Linked DNA regions of Desulfosarcina ovata subsp. ovata. The protein of the gene in region 1 interacts with the protein of each later gene in a pairwise test. Links are inferred from orthologs where the notes say so. Each region holds a gene or a part of one and is shown on either strand. Other genes may lie near its edges. The genes, in order: rpe and eno.

What was found.
Region 2: the proteins of rpe (region 1) and eno interact in binary tests that used the Escherichia coli proteins (3 or more experiments, as listed by UniProt). The link is inferred for Desulfosarcina ovata subsp. ovata from one-to-one orthologs.

The regions. Positions count from the first base shown.
Region 1 is NZ_AP021879.1:720,453-723,638, forward strand. What follows is about bases 44-2,999. They hold rpe (ribulose-phosphate 3-epimerase), read right to left. Parts: upstream 1,869-2,999; coding sequence 1,218-1,868; downstream 44-1,217. Other genes in these bases: GN112_RS03200 (DUF2786 domain-containing protein), read right to left, coding at 44-1,186; GN112_RS03210 (hypothetical protein), read right to left, coding at 1,899-2,054; GN112_RS03215 (tetratricopeptide repeat protein), read right to left, coding at 2,222-2,999. Outside these bases: more of GN112_RS03200, read right to left, coding at 2-43; more of GN112_RS03215, read right to left, coding at 3,000-3,154; membrane protein insertion efficiency factor YidD, read right to left, coding at 3,172-3,186. UniProt on the Escherichia coli protein: Catalyzes the reversible epimerization of D-ribulose 5-phosphate to D-xylulose 5-phosphate.
Region 2 is NZ_AP021879.1:5,519,589-5,522,784, reverse strand. Bases 152-3,117 are described here. They hold eno (phosphopyruvate hydratase), read left to right. Parts: upstream 152-978; coding sequence 979-2,256; downstream 2,257-3,117. Other genes in these bases: GN112_RS24210 (hypothetical protein), read left to right, coding at 2,281-3,117; GN112_RS24220 (MarR family transcriptional regulator), read right to left, coding at 152-538. Outside these bases: GN112_RS24225 (Crp/Fnr family transcriptional regulator), read left to right, coding at 1-107; more of GN112_RS24220, read right to left, coding at 125-151; more of GN112_RS24210, read left to right, coding at 3,118-3,132. UniProt on the Escherichia coli protein: Catalyzes the reversible conversion of 2-phosphoglycerate (2-PG) into phosphoenolpyruvate (PEP). It is essential for the degradation of carbohydrates via glycolysis.

The DNA.
Region 1 (3,186 bases):
GTCAATTCTCCCCCGCCGTTGGTTTGAATTCCAGCCGCAGGTCGCCGGCACATCCTTTTTGGGTGATGCCCTTGGCAATGACCAGTTTCTTGCCGGTTTCCGTCCCATCGGCGAATACCCGGGGATCATGGCCGGGCCCCTGGCGGGAAAATGCGCGCACGCGACGATAGCGCCTGTCCACATATCCCTTCAGGGCCGGGTCGGCCGTGGCGACAGGCAGGTCACTGGGTAAATTCGTGCGAATGCATTGGGCGGCCATATGCAGGGTGCTTTTGAACCCCTCGATAATGCCCACGGCAAAGTCGGTTTTGCGATACCGGTTGAGCCCCTTCTGGCGGCGGTAATCCGTCCAGGCCGAGTCGATATAGCGGCTGACCGCCCCATGCACATATTCGGCAATCTGGACGTTCTTGCGGGTACCGCTGATCTCCAGCACGCGTCCCATTTTGCCCTTGTCCAGTACCCAGGCCTGAATCCATACGCCCTGGACAAAATAGAAGTCCTGCAGCAGCAGGGCCAGGTGATAGGCCTCACGGAAATGGCGCAGGCATGGCGTACCGATGAAGATGCTCACATATGTCTGCGCAGCGCCCTTTTGGATCAGTTCCAGATTGTGTCGGGCAATCAGTTCGTACGCCTTGCGCATGGCGGCCGTGGCCTCGTTGGCGTTGCTGCTCTCGGCCAGGGCCATGAGTTTTCTGACCTTGACGACGATGCGGTCGCGCGTGTCCAGGGGGTCCCCCTGGCGCAGGCGTTCGCTCAAGGGCCGATAATTAGCCGCCGCCGCCGGGTCGGCCCTGAGCCACCCGCAGGCCCTCTGGAACGCGGCGCCATGGTCGGTCTCGGCGGTGGCCCGGAGACCTTCGTGGGCCACCTGATGGGCCATTTCGTGCAGCAATACCGCTTTGACATCATCCCAGCGGTGCCGGCTGACCAGTTCCTGGCTCAGGGCAATCTCTCGTCTGGCCGCATGCCAGCTGCCCAACTTGTTCGGCATTTCCCGAATGCCGAAAAGTGGGCGGCGGACCGACTCCCTGAATTCGGCCGGCACCAGCCAACGGGCGTTTTCCCATTCCGCGGCAAGACCCCGCAGGACCTGTCGTTCAAAAGCAGTCTGCAGTGCCGGATCTGCCTGTCCGGCGGCGAGGTAAGCTTTTCCGGGTGATTTTTTTAAGCGGGCGCGCATTCAGGTTCCATGGTTTTCAGGAGTCACAGTCTCACCAGTTGGCCTTGAGGCGGGTAATGGTCTGACGGTAGTCGTCGCTGCCAAAGATGGCGCTGCCGGCCACAAAGACATCCACCCCGGCCCGGGCAATGCGAGCGATCGTGTCGACATTGACGCCACCGTCGATCTGGATCAGGGTTTGGAGTTCCTGCTGCTGGATCATGGCTTTGAGCTGGGCCACCTTTTCCAGGGATGAGGGAATGAAGGTCTGGCCGCCGAAACCGGGGTTGACGCTCATGATCACGACGAAATCCAAATCGGTCAGAATCCATTTCAGCGATTCCACAGGAGTCGCCGGGTTGAGGGCCACACCGGGCCGGACCCCTTTTTCCCGGATCAGCTGGATCGTCCGGTGCAGGTGGGTGCAGGCCTCCTGATGAACGGCGATGGTATCGGCTCCGGCCGCGGCAAAATCGGCCACATACCGTTCCGGCGATTCGATCATCAGATGCACATCAACGGTCAGGGCCGTGGTTCGCCTGACGGCTTCGACCACCAGGGGGCCCATGGTAATGTTGGGCACATAGCGCCCGTCCATGACATCCACATGAATCCAGTCCGCACCGGCCGCTTCCACCGCACGAATCTCATCCCCCAGTCTGGAAAAATCCGCCGACAGAATCGACGGTGCAATTGCTTTCATGGTACGCTCCTTCTCGCCAGTCGCAGCCCGTTACAGTGCCCATCCACCATTTCCGGATTCCACCAGCCGGACATCGATATAAATAAACACCGTGGGGGTATCATTTTTTGGTAGCAAAAGCCAGATCTCTTGATATCCGCCCCAGGGCGATCGCATTTGGATTGATTTTTGTTTTTTTGGGGCCATGGTCCACTCCTACGCGTGCCAATCGTTTGGTTCTACACCGTTTTCTGTAGGAGCTGGCTATGCCTGCGATCAGATTTTTCTAATCCGGGCTCTAAATGCGATTGCCCTGATATCCGCCCGGCCTTGCGGACGAATGCATGCAGACGAGAGGTGGGTGGAGGCATGGCTTAAAAATCAACATGCAGGCAGATCCGCGCCCCACCGGATGTCGGTGCCACGGAAAGCAACGGCCGCTGTTGCTGGTATATGTGTTGACGAAATTCGATTGCCCGGTCGCGGTTGAACTTGTGCGCACCGGAGACGGCACCAAAAATGTTGCCGGCGTAAAAACCGAATTCCACAAAACTGATGACACCGCCCAGAGCCACCTGATCGTTGTCGAACGCTTCCCAGGCGGCCCAGATCAGACCGGTATTGAGCAAAAAGGCGATGAGGGCGTCCTGGGCTCGGCCGCAGTACAACTGGCCCCCGCCGGGAACGATGGAGAGCATCCCGGCGGTGGTCGGATCCCGAAAGGCGATACGATCACTCTCTGCCAACGTCGATTCCAGCCCCGGCACCCCGAAACGGTCCTGACTGACCGGCCGGATCCGGTCGAAGGCCTCCCCGGCAAGCCGCCAGCGGCCCTGGTCCACATGCAGCCAGCCCAGTTCATAGTGCGCCCGATCGACCACATCCGCCGGGGGGCTCAGGGCAATGAGGTTGTGCAGGTCCAAAATGGCCTGCTCGATCATTCCCTGGCGAGCATGGCAACGGCTGAGCATAAAAAATGCCTCATGCTTCCACGGCGAATCGGTAACGTCTTGCGTACGGGCCTGGAAAACCGTTGCGGCCGCGGCATACCGGCCGGCGTTGAAGTGAGCCATTCCGATTTGATGCTGGGCCTCGACAACGCGACGGTCGGAGGGAAAGAAGTGGATGAAGCGGCTAAACTCGGCAATCGCTTCGTCATGGGCCCCGGCATCGAAACGCGACCGGGCATAGCGGTATTGCGCGTCGGCGTCGATGGTCAAGGGCTCGCTGCCGTGGGCCGGGGCACTCGGCCCGGAAAAGATCATGGCCACAATCGCCGAAAAGTACAGAAAGCGTGTCAGGTTCATGGATAAGTTCATTCCGATCAATGCATCCAGAA
Region 2 (3,196 bases), 4.8 Mb from region 1 along the record:
CCAAAATGACCGCCCAGAATCTGATCCGGGTGGAGGGGAAAACGATCCGCCTTCTCGATCCCCTCGGTCTGGAAGATCTGGCCGCCGCGGGAAAACTGGCCGAATAGCAACAACTCGCGGAGTTTTATTTTTTTTCGATCTTCTGTTTCAGTTTCTTCTCGATTTCGGCGAAAAGATCCTGCTTTTTCTGGTTCTGCTGGGCCTTGATGGACTCCACCTTCTCCTGCATGGCGTTTTTGCCCTGCTTGAACTTTTTCAACTCCTGTTCCAGGCGGCTCTCTTCGGCATCGCGCGGCAATGCTTCGATGGCCAGATGGTCGGCCACCACAATGCGATCATTGAAACCGCTTTTCACCGTGTCGACAATCCCCAGTTCCTTGAACCGGTTGAGCAGGTAACTCCCCTTCTCCTCCGAATAGGCCAGCTGACCACAGACGGCCTTGAGGGAAGGCGGGGCGCCATCCCGATGGTCCAGTACACGTACGGCGGCCACGAAAAGGTGGGCGGTGGTATATAAATCATTTGTTTTTGTAGGCATGGGTTGTTCCCGATCTCGCTTCTTTCGTTAAGGCTGGCGGAAAGAAATAATTCCCCCAGATCGCGACGGATTTGTGGTCGTCTACAAGGCGCCGTCACCGGTGCATATCGAGAATATGTGCCGGTGGCGGCAACGCAGTAGACGGGCACAAAGACAAGCAGGATGGTGGAATTATTTCTTTCCGCCGGCCTAACCCCAGGGGGATGCTAATAAACCGGCTTAAAGTTAAATGCGATTACACTGGCCATTTCCGGCCAATTTCTTGACATCACCGGGCAAGCAGAGTAACATTTGGCGTTAAATTGTCAAGCGGCAACTGGCATGTTCCACGAAGATTTGCCATCCCTTTAACATGCTATAATTACTTAACATAAATTTTTTGCAGGGCATCGGCAAAGCCGATGTGGCCCCGGCAAACCAGACAATGGGGAAAAGCAACCATGACGGAAATCATTGATGTAAAAGCGAGAGAAATCCTGGATTCCCGGGGAAACCCCACCGTTGAGGTGGAGATCATGCTGGCCTGTGGCGCCACCGGCCGGGCAGCGGTTCCTTCCGGCGCGTCCACCGGCACACGGGAGGCTCTCGAACTGCGCAATACCCGGGCCAAACGGTATGGCGGCAAAGGCGTGGTCACCGCTGTCAACAATGTCAACACGAAAATCGCCGATGAAATCCGTGGCATGGATGCCTCCGATCAACTGACCCTGGACGCCTGCATGCTGGCACTGGACGGCACGGCAAATAAATCCAAATTGGGTGCCAATGCCCTTCTGGGCGTCTCCATGGCGGCCGCCAGGGCGTCGGCCAACGCCTTCGGCCTGCCCCTGTTCCGCTATCTGGGCGGCATCAACGCACGCATCCTGCCGGTGCCCATGATGAATGTGGTCAACGGCGGTGCCCATGCGGCCAACAACCTGGATATCCAGGAGTTCATGATTGTCCCCTTCGGTGCCAAAACCATGGCCCAGGCCATTCAGATGGGAGCCGAGACCTTCCACGCCTTGAAAAAAATTCTCAAGTCCAAGGGGCTCAGCACGGCCGTGGGGGACGAGGGCGGCTTCGCACCCGACCTCAAGTCCAACGAAGAGGCCTTAAGTTTTATCATGGAAGCGATCAACGCCGCCGGATACACGCCGGGCAAGGATATGGGGCTGGCCCTGGATGTGGCCGCCAGCGAGCTGTACGAAAAGAAAAAATACCTTCTCAAGGGTGAGAACAAGTCCCTCACTGCCGTTGAAATGGTCGACTATTTTGAAAACCTGGTGGAAAAATATCCGATCCTCTCAATCGAAGACGGCCTTGCCGAGCAGGACTGGGAAAACTGGGTTGTGCTCACCGAACGGCTTGACGAGTACATCCAGATTGTGGGCGATGACATTTTCGTCACCAACCCCACCATCTTCGCCAAAGGCATCAATGACGGCATCGCCAATTCGATTCTGATCAAACTCAACCAGATCGGAACAGTCAGCGAAACCTTGGATGCCATCGAAATGGCCAAACAGGCCGGCTATACCACGGTCATTTCCCACCGTAGCGGCGAAACCGAAGATGCATTCATCGCCGATCTGGCCGTGGCGGTCAATGCCGGCCAGATCAAAACCGGCTCCCTGTCGCGGTCCGATCGCATCGCCAAATATAATCAGCTGATCCGCATCGAGGAAACACTCGGCCAAGGGGCGCGTTTCGCCCAGGATATTTTTATCGGCGATTAGACCTCCCGGATGGACCCCCAGCGCATGACACGACAACTCATGATACCGATACGGGCAGCCCTTCTTGGGGCTGTCCTGTCGGTTGTGTTCACCGTGGCCGTCGGATCACCGCCAGCCCGTGCCTATGTTCTCGACAGCACACAGATTTTTGGGCATACCGCCGAAGCCATGGGCGCCATCGCTACCCTCCGCTGCCACCAGAAGCTGTTGATCTATCCCCAAACGCCGGATACCCCCCCGACAATTTTTGAGGAGACGACCATCTATGTGATGCCGTTGCGGTTTCGCTCCGATATCGTTTCAACGCGCATCCGACGAACGCATCTGGTCTATGCCGGCAGATCACTAACCGTTATTGACGGCCGGACCGTCGTTGGAGAATCCCCGTTTGATCGATACCAGGGCATCCTGCGCAGCCGCACTCGCGGCCAACTGATGCAGTCTGCCCGCCAACTGGGGATTGACACGGACATCTCCAGCCTTGGCCGGATTGAACAGAGCGTCGTTTTTGTCATCGGGGCGGATTATCCCGACGAATCCGTATCCCAGCTGGCCATCGACAAAAAAACGTTTTTCCCCGTTCGGCTGCTGCTGGTGGTCCCCGGAAGCCGGATGGAAATTTACTATCGCAAGTGGCAACCGGTCCAAAAAAGCTGGTTTCCCTATCAGATCACGTTCCACATCAACGGGCACCTGGCTCGGGAAATCCGCGTGACGGAACTGGAGGCCAACCCGTCCGTTCCGGCAGATCTGATGGACCTGGAGGCCTTGAAGGCATCGGCTGCCCCTTCCGACAGCGCCCCCCAGAGACAGAACCAGGAAGCGGTCGATACGGTTCAGCAGGCCGTGGAGGACTTTCAGAAAAAATTTGAATAGCCGGTTTTCCTGAACAGGCAAATATGGTACAGGCTGACGCAATTCAAATGCCACGCAGCGCAAC